Regions from separate parts of the Paenibacillus sp. NRS-1760 genome, predicted to be linked through region 1. Evidence: riboswitches for the same ligand, from Rfam matches in the RefSeq annotation. Region 1 holds a riboswitch; each other region holds the start of a gene.
What was found. Region 1 has a riboswitch for cyclic di-AMP ahead of ACIFSR_RS12060 (hypothetical protein). Riboswitches for the same ligand answer to the same signal wherever they lie in the genome.
Positions count from the first base shown of each region.

Region 2: it holds a riboswitch for cyclic di-AMP, as region 1 does, so the genes downstream of both, ACIFSR_RS00205 (C40 family peptidase) here and ACIFSR_RS12060 (hypothetical protein) in region 1, are expected to answer to the same signal.
Region 3: it holds a riboswitch for cyclic di-AMP, as region 1 does, so the genes downstream of both, ACIFSR_RS26680 (ubiquitin-like domain-containing protein) here and ACIFSR_RS12060 (hypothetical protein) in region 1, are expected to answer to the same signal.
Region 4: it holds a riboswitch for cyclic di-AMP, as region 1 does, so the genes downstream of both, ACIFSR_RS22490 (TrkH family potassium uptake protein) here and ACIFSR_RS12060 (hypothetical protein) in region 1, are expected to answer to the same signal.

Region 1 is NZ_JBITPK010000010.1:224,586-227,700, forward strand. It holds gene metE (5-methyltetrahydropteroyltriglutamate--homocysteine S-methyltransferase) at 1-1,364, shown strand, start outside; gene ACIFSR_RS12060 (hypothetical protein) at 1,438-1,863, opposite strand; cyclic di-AMP (ydaO/yuaA leader) riboswitch at 1,867-2,028, opposite strand; gene ACIFSR_RS12065 (hypothetical protein) at 2,075-2,503, opposite strand; cyclic di-AMP (ydaO/yuaA leader) riboswitch at 2,943-3,115, shown strand, end outside.
Region 2 is NZ_JBITPK010000002.1:41,024-44,138, reverse strand. It holds gene ACIFSR_RS00210 (deoxyribodipyrimidine photo-lyase) at 1-541, opposite strand, end outside; gene ACIFSR_RS00205 (C40 family peptidase) at 700-1,176, opposite strand; cyclic di-AMP (ydaO/yuaA leader) riboswitch at 1,180-1,333, opposite strand; gene ACIFSR_RS00200 (hypothetical protein) at 1,751-2,335, opposite strand; gene ACIFSR_RS00195 (hypothetical protein) at 2,501-3,115, opposite strand, start outside.
Region 3 is NZ_JBITPK010000019.1:64,360-67,474, reverse strand. It holds gene ACIFSR_RS26685 (TatD family hydrolase) at 1-714, shown strand, start outside; cyclic di-AMP (ydaO/yuaA leader) riboswitch at 899-1,079, shown strand; gene ACIFSR_RS26680 (ubiquitin-like domain-containing protein) at 1,328-2,476, shown strand; gene rnmV (ribonuclease M5) at 2,601-3,115, shown strand, end outside.
Region 4 is NZ_JBITPK010000014.1:699,321-702,435, forward strand. It holds gene ACIFSR_RS22485 (CPBP family intramembrane glutamic endopeptidase) at 1-653, opposite strand, end outside; cyclic di-AMP (ydaO/yuaA leader) riboswitch at 899-1,103, shown strand; gene ACIFSR_RS22490 (TrkH family potassium uptake protein) at 1,193-2,533, shown strand; gene ACIFSR_RS22495 (potassium channel family protein) at 2,552-3,115, shown strand, end outside.

The DNA of each region.
Region 1 (3,115 bases):
TTCCAGCTGAGCGCACGATCGTTCAATCGTCATGCAGCCTGCTGCATGTGCCGGTAACAGCAAAAAACGAAACCAATCTGCCAGTAGAGCTGCGTGAGGCGCTTGCATTCGCGGAAGAAAAGCTGGATGAAATTGTGTGGCTAAGTGAAACAGCGACAGTAAATGAGGCGGACATCTCAGAACTGCGCAAGCTTGAGCTTAAGCTTAACGGCGAGCGGATTCATCATTTATCCATTTCTCCTGCCCGCAATCGCCAAGCTGCTGATGCAGCAGCGGTAGCGGCGCATCCTTCAACGAGGCAGAAGCCATTTGCGGAGAGACAAAAGCTGCAGCAGCAAAAGTGGAATTTGCCTTTCCTTCCAACAACGACAATCGGCAGCTTCCCGCAAACGCTGGATGTACGTCAAGCAAGGCAAAAATGGAGAAAAAATGAGCTCAGCTCACAGGACTACGCTTCATTTATCAACGATAAAATTAAAAACTGGATTGAAATCCAAGAAGAGCTTAACATTGACGTCCTCGTTCACGGTGAATTTGAGCGTACGGACATGGTCGAATTTTTCGGAGAAAAGCTGGATGGGTTCGCATTTACAAAAGGCGGCTGGGTTCAATCGTATGGTTCCCGCTGCGTAAAGCCGCCGGTCATTTATGGCGATGTTGTATTTACTGAGCCAATGACAGTAACCGAAAGCGTGTATGCGCAGTCGCTGACAAGTCGTCCGGTAAAAGGGATGTTGACGGGTCCGATTACGATTTTGAACTGGTCATTTGTCCGCAACGATATCACACGGGAGCAGGTTGCATACCAAATTGCGCTTGCACTTTCAGAGGAAGTAAAGGTGCTTGAGACTGCAGGCATCGAAATGATTCAGGTTGATGAGCCAGCTTTGCGAGAAGGCTTGCCGCTTAAACGCAGTGATTGGGATGCCTATTTAAAATGGGGCGTGCATGCGTTCCGTCTATCGACTTCAGCTGTGCGTGACACAACACAAATTCATACACATATGTGTTATTGTGAGTTCCATGATATTATCGATTCCATTCTTGCGCTGGATGCGGATGTCATCTCCATTGAAACCTCGCGCAGCCATGGCGAGCTGATTCATAGCTTTGAGGAGAACACCTATGACCAAGGCATCGGCTTAGGCGTTTACGATATTCACAGCCCGCGTGTACCGTCCGTGGAAGAAATGGTCAGCATGATCGAGCGCGCCATTAAAGTGCTCGATCCTACGCTCTTCTGGATTAATCCGGACTGCGGCTTGAAAACACGCGGAATGGAAGAAACGGTTGCTTCACTGCGCAACATGATGCTGGCTACTTACCAAGTCAGAGAGCAGCGTGCTGCATTAGCGAAGGTTTAAATCCTAAATACAATAAGACAGTCCAGAACTAGGTTATCTGTTCTGGACTGTCTTTTTTTTCTTATGAACGAAATTAATCCAAAGAGATGTAGGAGACGGAACGTTGACGCAAAACAGACTCTTCATGGTCGTTGCTGTACGGGGCTGCATCGGCGGATTGTGCTAGGACATGCTTGACGGCGGAGACGAATAAGTCGAGAACGCGCCCATCCTGATCCGTTTTGTCATAATGATACTGGTTAAGAGGTGGTAGAGGAATGCTGCCGATAAAAGACTGAAGTAGGTCGCTCCATCGTTCTAAGTCAAGGGGCTCTTCTGTGTCGCTGGCAAATAGTTCACTCCAGCCGAAGCCTTGATTGCTTGTTAAACGAAGACATACGCGATGGCCTGCAGAATCGACGGCAAGAGCAGGAATGACGAATAGCTCGATTCGTGTGACAGATAAATAAGGGGTCTGTTCCGTAAAAAGATGCAGATTTCGTGCACAATTTGTCAACATATACATCTCTCCTTTATTCGCTTACGAGGTTAGCTGTCGGATTCGGGCTAGAGAGAAAGCCCTACCAGGGTTACAAATCCCTGGATTCACCCCTTGCGAATCGATTTCGGTCGATCGCGATGGTTCCCCCGCTTTTTCATTCGAAAAATTCAGCGTAAATAGTTTACTCTTAATTATACCCTTCATTAGCGCATCTGTAAATCAGAAGTGCTTAAAATAACGATACATAGGAGATAGCTTGTTTAAATAAAGTATGCTCTTCACGGTCATATTCACAGTTTGGAAAAGAGTAATGATTGGATTCTATATGCAATGCAGCGGCTGCAAACAAATGATATATACGCTCGTCCTTCATCATTGGATCTGTTTGAAAAACAAAAGGTGACGCAAGAGGAAGTGTGCCGATGAACCTTAGCAGCATACTGCTCCATCTGATCCAGTCGCGAGGCTTCTCGGATTTTTTAATAAACAGCTCACTCCAGCCATGACCACCAGCAGTGGAGAGTCTTAGGCAAACACGGTAACCATTCGATTCAAGCATGGAAGCCGGCAGCACAAACATTTGAATTCGTTTAATTTCAAACAAGGCAGCAGGATGATTATCCAAGCTTGGTAAGGGTACTTCAACTGGTGTAGACATCAATGAGATCTCTCCTCGATTTGAATAATTCACCGATAATACTCAGCCATATTGGCTTGCCGTCTATGGTAAACCCGAAATGCAATATTGTAAAACTGTGGTATATCGTGAAAAGGCAGCCATATGCCATATTAAAAGAAATCCATTCGTTATGGCAGCAAAAAGATATTTATTCTTCGAAATACTCGTTTATTCTCTTCCATTCTCGATTATAGAGAAATCTGATTATTCACGCATAAAATCGTTAGAAAGGGAATGAACACTATTTTTGAAAACAAGAGTAAAATTGAGAAATAGTGAGATATCGAGAGATCGAAATGAATGTAAGCGTTGCGAATCGCTCTGCAAGGCTGAAACTGGCTAAATTAGGTAGCAGGCTGCCTTTACAGTATTTATAGCGAGGAGTAATATTCGATACAGGATTTATAAATAAGTTTCGATTTACTGATCGCTGAGTTTCCGTGAAAGCGGAAGCGGGGGAACCAATAATGACGCGATGCGCCTGTTCGATGTGAGAGTCGAACAAACGCAGAGCAGGGGTGAATCTTTGACAGGTGCCATGGATACCGGTCAAAGTAGGGCGACTCTCACCGCCCGAATCCGACAGCTAAC
Region 2 (3,115 bases), on a different contig from region 1:
TAATTTCGCTTAAGGTAGCAAGCTCATGAATCGTCGTTTCACTCATTGGGCTATAGCACTCCAGCATAAAGCTGCTCCACTTGCGATAAAAGGGTGTGAAAACCTTGTATGGCTCCATTTTTCGAGCAAATGCCGGGAAAGCATCTAGATCAGCAAGAGGTGAATCGGCAATAGACATCCAGCGGCGGCCAAGGCTGCGTGTGATTAGCCCAAGCTGCTCATCTCGCTGCCGTGAGTAAGGCGTATAGTCTGTATGAACAATAACCTCATCAATAGGATGCTCATGCAGCAGTGCTTCGGTGATCGCAGCAGGATTACCATAAAGCACATGCAGTTCCTTTCCTGCATTAGAATAGCTGTGCAGAAGCGAGGCGGCTTGCGCCATGAAATTTCGACCGCTATGACTAGTTAAACGGCCATCTCCTGTAATAACGGGATCTATGATTAGCAAATGAATGCCTTGTTTCTCTTTTTTCTTCAAATAATCAAAAGCGCGCAAATCTGCAATACGCAAATCCTTGCGGTGAATAAACAAATACATCAGTGATAGCTCCTTCCATAAGCGCAACAGTGAACGGCCGCATTCCAGCTGGAATGAAACAGCAAAGCCGCAAGTCATTTGTCGTCAGAGGACAAAAAACTGCGGCTTTGCTAGATGAGTCTACCCGTTCAATCCTCAAGAAGAGGGATTAGGTTGCTCTATTTTACGTCAACGTTGGCTTGGTATGAATCAGCATCCATGATACGACGAGCAGTTACATATCGTCCCTCATAGTACTCGGAGTTAAGTTTGTCAGTTACAACGCCTCTGCTCGAGGATGAATGTACAAACTTTCCATCTCCAATGTAAATGCCAACATGGGATACGGCGCTATTATTGCCGCCAACTGTGTCGAAGAACACAAGATCTCCCGCAATGAGGTCAGCCTTAGCGACCTTTGTACCTTCTTTTGCTTGCGAACCAGAAGTACGTGAAAGCTCAATGCCCATTTTCTCGAACACATAGCTCGTGAAGCCGGAGCAATCAAAACCTTTCGACGACGTTCCGCCGCTTTTGTACGGAGTGCCAATAAGATCATTAACAATTCCGTTCAATTTTGAGTCAGCGAAAGCGCTTCCCGCTTGAAAAGCGAGCACGAGAACGAGACCCAGGATTAATGCGGTAATCTTCTTCAATTGTGAAACTCCTTCCAATGCCGACGAGGTTAGCTGTGGGGTTCGGTTGAAGGCTCCCTATGATTCCTCGGGCGTTTGAAAAAAACTCAAACGTCGGAATCAATTCACCCAAAGTGGTTCCCCCGTATCCCAATAGGGAATTAGGCAGTTTTTTTATTGCTTTGAGAAATATTCGATTATTTTCAATGATCTCCTGCCTTTAGTGGCAATTTCTAATAATTCTCATGTAACCTTTTGACAATTTGCTTCGTTAAACCGTTCTTTCTGTAATATAAACACGCCATAGTAGTGCTTTCTAACTAAATACATGGAGTCAATTTCATTAATTATGTGGATGTTGTGTAAAATATACCTATTTGTCCTTTAGGTGCTATATCGCAAGGACTAGCTTAAAGTGCCGTAAACGGCGGTATTTCACTATTTTGCTCCTAATAAATTAGAAAAATCTCATCTATATCACTCGTGAATAAGCGTAGATTCAGACAGCCTAGCTGCTGCTCCAGATAGAGCGGCAGAAATAGACAAAGGAGGCTGTTCATGAGAACAGCCCCCTTTGGGCAATCGAAAAAAAGTTTTATTTTGCAGTAACGATTTTTTCAGAAATGAGCTGTGGATCGTTGTTTTTTTGCTGCATCCAAAACTGTACCTTGTATTTTCCAGCATTTTTAAAATCGTAGGAAACGAGCTTGGAGCTGAACCAAAAGGTGTCTTTTTCGACGAACTCTTTAAAATCATCATCATCCTGGCTGCGGCTGTCGATTGTCGTTTCCTTATCATTAGGATCAACGATGGTCACTTTGAACTCTGAAATCGCCATATTCAAATTATCGATTTGCGCTTGCACTAAAAATTTCTGAACACTGCCTTTATCAACCTGTCCGAACATAGCTCGCTTCTCGTTCATTAGAAACATATGCACATTGGGCTTTTGAATAATGAGCTTCTTATCACTGCTCTTCCATTGGACGAAGGCTTGGAGGCTGTCGCTTAAAGAACGAATACTAATATAAACCTTATCATCCACAACGACAGCATCGTCAGTGGATTGCTTATTATTATAAAGGAGCGTTACCTTCTGAAATAGTTTGTCTGCTGCAACCAATGAACCGCCCGATAAGAGCAATACCATGGATATAATAACTAGTTTTTTACGCATCATTTGTGAATATCCCCCATTTTTGATTTTCTTTCAGTTATTTATACAGAACTGCCATCATTTAGTTGCGGTTAGTTGTAAAAAAAACCTCCACACCACAGCAAAGCGTGGAATGAAGGTTTATTTTTGCTTCAGCATCTAGAGGACGCTGAAGGCTTTTTTGGTTTGCTACATTCTTTTCGTTTCCAAAAAGTCATATTGCGCGGCAATCGTCCAAACCTTCATCAGTGTTTGAATGAGATAATAGCCTTGATGCAGGATAAGTGCAATTAGCCCGGCCCAAAGCATGGAGAGACTTGTCACCACAAGCCCAGCAGCCGCTCCAATCCCCCACATGATGAGCGACACAGCTGCATAGGTGAGGAAATTTTGGAGAGCGTGCCATAAGGAACGGAATATGCTTCCTCCTGATGCAGCGCTGAATTGCATGGCTAGAAACAGCAGATGCAGTACTGTGCCCCATAGGAGCCATAGAAGGGCTCCAGGGAGCACCGTTTGCAGTAGCTCTGGAATAGAGCCGCTCTCTAGCAGAGCATCCAGTGAGCGCGGCAGCACATACCAAGCAGGAGCCACAGATAAAATAACCTCGATCCAGTAAAGCAGAACTACAGGCTTCCAAGCTTTGCGAATGCCTTCTAGAAATCGTGTCCCTCCATTCGATCTGGACTGATTTAACGAATAGAATAGACCGGCATTGAATAAGGGAGTGATCAGCATTCGGGCAACAAGGAGACCGCCCAGCGTCCAGACGTAAGGATTAATGAGATCGGTCTTGAACAGCTG
Region 3 (3,115 bases), on a different contig from region 1:
GACGAGGTCATCCAGCGTGCGAAGGATGCAGGCGTGCATATGCTTGTCAATATTGGTTTTAACCGTGAAACGATCCCTACAACGATGGCGCTAGCAGAGAAATATGATTTTATATACGCAGCAGTTGGTTGGCATCCAGTTGACAGTATAGATATGCTTCCAGAGGATTTGGAATGGATTGAACGTCTATGCGCGCATGAGAAGGTTGTCGCCATTGGTGAGATTGGACTCGATTATCACTGGGATACTTCTCCAAAAGAGGTACAACAAAGGGTTTTTCGTGAGCAAATTCGTCTTGCTCGTAAGGTGGGCAAGCCAATTGTCATTCATAATCGGGATGCTCATGAGGACATTATTCGTATTCTTCAGGAAGAGAATGCAGCAGAGGTTGGCGGTGTCATGCATTGCTTCTCCGGCAGCTGGGAAACGGCTAAACAATGTCTTGATATGAACTTCTATATATCATTTGGAGGACCCGTTACTTTCAAAAATGCAAGGGTGCCAAAAGAGGTGCTTAAGCAGGTTCCGATCGACCGAATTTTGATCGAAACTGATGCTCCATATTTAACTCCTCACCCGTTCAGAGGGAAGCGAAATGAGTCCTCTTACGTCTCTTTAGTTGCAGAGACAGCAGCCGAATTATTGGGCAAAACGGTAGAAGAAATAGGCGTAATTACGACTGAAAACGGTCGAAGATGTTTTGGTATTGTCTAAAAACGAGAGGAATAATGAGAAATAGAGACCTTTATCGCGTAAAAACTAATTTTTATAGCGATAATCGCTTATTTTTTCCTGCTTTATCCTGCTTTTTCGCTTAAATCGTCTTTTATCGTATCTTTACAATTGACCTCGTATGAAGGTATGATTCATCTCAGAGCAATAAAATTTTGTATTGGATTTCCAGTTTACGCTTAATCTCCATTCGGAGAGCGGGGGAACCATGTACGGTTTTTGAAACCGTATTTTGAATTCTTCAGGGGTGAATTTCGAAGCCATTGCCATGAGCATTGTGTAACGAATAGGGCGACTCTCTTGTCCGAATCCGTCAGCTAACCTCGCAAGCGTTATAGAGAGTGATCAACCTCGTGCATCCATTTTTCTGTATCCCAGTGAATCATTTAACCGGGAAGCCACGAAACAGATCCTCTGTCGACGGCTTCTTTTTATTTTCGAATAATCGGGAATTTGTCGACATAGGGATAAAAGATGGGGGTGGGAGGATCGATAGCAGTACTGGATTGCGTGCTCGCACGCCAATATACTATAGTCGCGTCAGTTGTATCATGCGTAACACTTGGCGGCGGGGCTATGAAGGAGGACCGATGAAGTGGGAATACTCCAGGTTAAGGACACCCATGGGAAACGATCATCCAGCATGTCTTTCGCATTGCGATGGAAGCGTGAAAACTTGCGTTTGATTCTTTTGAGTGCTACTATCTCAATCGCTATGACTTTCATGTTTTTGGTGTTGTTGTACGGAACGGCTGTCAAAAGCGTCTCCGTAGTAGTGAACGGACAAGAAACCATTGTGGAAACGAAGCAATGGGTCCTGCAACGCCTACTGGATGAACAAGCTATCGCAATTGGACCACATGATGAGGTGTCCATACCGCTTAATGCGGCAATAAAGGACGGAGATCGTATAGAGGTGACTCATGCGATACCGGTAATTGTGAAGGCTGATGGCAAGACCTCTACTGTATATACGACAGAGAGAACAGTGCAGGCAGCGATCGAGGAATTACATATTCCAGTTCGTGGTCAAGATAAAGTAATACCTCCGCTTCATACCGTTTTGGACAACGAAATGACTGTAACCGTCGTTCGCGTAGATAAGAAGGTAGCTGAGACAGAGCGTGCAATGCCATTCTCTATTGTGAAGAAGAACGATCCAACGCTGGAAGCGGGCAAGCAGAAGCTTGTTCAACCCGGCAAGGAAGGTCTGATCGTAGAGAGTATCGAGAAGCAGTACGAGGATGGAATTCTTATATCGAAGAAGATGGTCAGCAAGGTGGTTGAAACCGCTGCGGTTAATCAGGTTGTCGCCATCGGAACGAAGAAGGAAGAGCCTAAAGTATCTGTGCTCTCGAACAAGAGCCCGAGCTTTACTTCGCTTACGAAGAGCGGTGTAACGTTTAAGGCTAGAAAAGTACTTAAAAATGTCACGTTGACTGCTTATTCTGCAGACCTCTCTTCAACAGGAAAAGATGAAAGCCATCCGGAATACGGGATTACATCATCAGGCACTCGGGTGCAAGAGGGTCGGACGATAGCTGTTGATCCGAAGGTAATTCCCATCGGTTGGTGGGTTTATATTGAAGGAATCGGTTTCCGCCGCGCTGAGGATAAAGGAAGTGCGGTTAAAGGCAACAAAATCGACGTATACTTTGATAGTACAAAGATTGCGAACAAATTCGGCAGGAAAAAAGGCATCACCGTATATGTGCTGGGGCCGAATAAACCAACTGCAAGCTAATTGTGCGGTTACCATCATCTTATCGCAATAATCAATTAAATATGCCATCATAAGGAGAGGCACTGCCTCTTCTTTTTGCATGTCTAAGGGTCTAATACAGTTTATGTAGAAGGGGATGATCTTGGTGATCAAAGAGATCATTGTCGTTGAAGGCAAAGACGATACCGTTGCAATAAAAAGGGCGGTAGATGCAGATACCATAGAGACGAATGGTTCCGCTATCGGTGAGGATGTATTGAAGAGGATTGTGCTGGCCAATGAGCGTCGCGGCGTTATTATATTCACTGACCCTGATCATGCAGGAGAACGCATTCGCAAAATTGTTGCACGTCATGCGCCAGGATGCAAGCATGCTTTTTTGCCGCAGGAGAAGGCTTTGTACAAAGGGGACATCGGCATCGAAAATGCGAGTCCTGAAGCTATTCGTGCGGCGCTCTCTGAGCTCCGTACAGAATCGGCAGATGAAGCGGGAGAAATTAGCTGGGAAGACTTAATGGATGCAGGTCTGATTGTACATCCTGATGCGTCTAATCGTCGCTTGGTTATAGGCAAGCTGCTCGGAATTGGTTATGCGAATGGCAAGCAGTTCTATAAGCGCTGTACAAGCTTTCGGATTTCCAAAGCAGAGTTTACGGAAGC
Region 4 (3,115 bases), on a different contig from region 1:
TAATCGGATGGAGCCTCGAATATCGGTTTATATTTAGTAATGATCGTACGGTCATTCACGACAAGAGCGTTAACCAATACGTTAAGATGAGCATTTTTAATGGAATAACCTGCAGGAGGCTTAGGCTGCCAGTCGCCATTAGGCAATATTTGACCGCCTATGAATTCAGTACCGCTGAAATTTCCTGCAGTTAGGAAGGCAATAGCTTCTTTTGCTTTATCTGCATCTGATAGCTGTTCCCCCTCAAGCTTCAAGTTCCAAGCTACGACTTTCCCGCTATGCATATGTAGATAAACATATCCGCTGCCGCCGCTTGCGAATTTAAGATCAACCTGAAACGTATCTGTAGGAAACCTAGGGTCATATTTATCCGTATATGCTTTGACTAGCTCATATTTAGATAAGTAGCCATTCATAATTTTATCGGTTTGATGTACGGCTTTAGCCGATTTCACCTTCAAGCCTGTTTCTTTTTCAACAAATGCAGACGCCTTATCCTCCGCCGCTGATTTCGTTATGACCTTGGTATTCATTTCGCCAGATGAGATAGCCGTAATCATGGGAACGATTTGTACGGCCCCATAAATAATAAAGCAAGCAACTGCTGCCCATATAAATCGTTTCCATTCATTGGGTTTAATAGAATCAATCATAGTTTCACCTCAACTGTCTTCATAATAAATAGCTCATTTTATTACCTTAACATATGAATCCCTAAATTATCCAATGAAAATGACCGTTTGTTTTCAAAAAAATGCGAAATAACGATGTCCAGCAAGCTAGCTATGTGCTGGTTCGTCCCATTGCCCTAATTTGAGCTAATATCGTCCTGTTTGTCATAAACGTCACCTTTATATCAGGAGTGCTTAGGGATTATAATCGTTATCGTCATACTAATTGCATAGCATAGCCGAATTTCCTAAGGAAATCGGGGGAACCATAAAGTTGTCTAAATGGATGAACCTGCTGAAAGCAAAGCAGTTTAACATTAGATAGCATGGGGTGAATTTTAGCGGTGAAGCATCGTCTTCTTCCGCTGAATAGGGCTGCCTGTCCAGGCCCGAATCCGTCAGCTAACCTCGAAGGCGTATTGGAACAGGACTCATCGCACGAGCACTTGAGTTTCCAGTGCTTTTTTTTATGCTTAAAAACAAAAATGACAATATGACATAATCAAAAAGAAGGGAAATGGATGAAGGTTAGTTGGAATGTTTTGAAGTGGTCACCCCCGCGTATTTTGGTAAGTGGATTCGCTCTTATTATATTGCTGGGTGCCTTATTATTATCCATGCCTTTTGCATCGGTAAGCGGTGAGAGATTGCCTTTTATAGATGCGCTGTTTACGGCAACTTCGGCAACCTGTGTAACAGGGTTAGTTGTCGTTGATACTGGAACTTATTTCTCTATATGGGGTCAAATCATATTAATGTGCCTGTTCCAGCTTGGTGGACTCGGATTTATGACGATGGCGACGCTGGTAGCGCTCGTACTTCGCAAGAGGATTTCGCTGCGTGAGCGGCTTTTGCTGCAGGAATCCATGAACCAGTCGAGCATGGAAGGCATCGTGCGTTTGATTAGACGCGTTATTGTGTATTCATTGACAATAGAGCTTATTGGCGCTGCGTTGTTTGCTTCGAGGTTTGCATTTGATATGCCGCTGGGCAAAGCGATTTATTTTGGAGCCTTTCATGCGGTTTCATTGTTTAACAATGCTGGTTTTGATATTTTTGGGAACTATCGCAGCTTGACCTTATACGTATCTGATCCAGTCGTCAATATTGCAGCTATGATGCTGATCATATCGGGTGGACTCGGCTTTGTTGTTATGTCGGACCTGATGGAGTTCCGCAAAAACCGCAAGCTGTCACTGCACAGTAAGGTCGTGCTATCTATGACAGGAACGCTTATTGCAGTAGGGACACTCGTCATATTTATTTTTGAATTCTCGAATTCGAAGACACTGGGCTCTCTGGACTGGGGCGGGAAAATTTTGTCTTCGTTCTTCCAGTCGGTAACGCCGCGGACGGCAGGAGCCAATACGCTTGATTATACGGCTATTCGGCAAGCGACGATGTTTTTCACCATTATATTAATGTTTATTGGCGCCTCGCCCGGCTCGACGGGCGGCGGCATCAAAACAACAACCTTTGCAACGTTGGTCGGCGCTGTATTTGCAATGATTAGAGGACGAGAGGACATCGTTCTTTTCCGTTACAGATTAGGCAAAGACAGAATTTTTAAAGCACTCACGATTACTTTGATCTCTTTATCGCTTGTCATTATTGTAACGATGATCTTGTCGATGACGGAGGATCAAGCTTTTATAAAGCTATTGTTTGAAGCGACATCAGCATTTGGAACAGTAGGATTATCCGTTGGTGTTACGCCAGAGCTGAGCCTTGTTGGGAAAATAGTCATTGCATTAACCATGTTTGCCGGAAGACTTGGACCCCTGACGCTCGCATACGCGCTTGGGCCTCGTACAGAGAAAGAGCTTTATCGGCATCCAGAGGGCAAAATTACGATTGGATAGGAGACTTTGCAAGTGGGAATTAAAAAGAAACAATTTGTCATCATCGGCTTAGGGAGATTTGGTTCGAGCTTAGGGCGCGAACTCGTCCAGCTTGGCCATGAGGTGCTTGGAATAGATAAGGATGAGGAAGCCGTTCAGGACATGAGCGGTATTCTAACCTATGCTGTATCAGCTGATTGTACGGATGAAGAAGCGCTGCGCTCCTTGGGTGTAAGAAACTTTGATTGCGGAGTTGTCGCGATTGGCGATGACATTCAATCCAGCATTTTGACAACCATACTGCTTAAGGATTTGGAAGTGAAGCAAGTTGTAGCGAAAGCTTTGACTGAACTGCATGGCCGGGTGCTTGAGAAAATCGGTGTCGACCGCGTGGTCTATCCTGAGCGCGATATGGGTATTCGAGTTGCGCATCAGCTAGTATCCCCAAATCTATTAGATTATATCGAGCTTTCCAAAGAGTATACGATCGCCGAGCTTGCTGTACCGCAATGCTTGGATGGCAAGTCATTGCATGATCTTAATCCGCGAGCTAGATTTGGATGCAGCATCGTAGCCATAAATAAGCCCAATGGCATCATTATT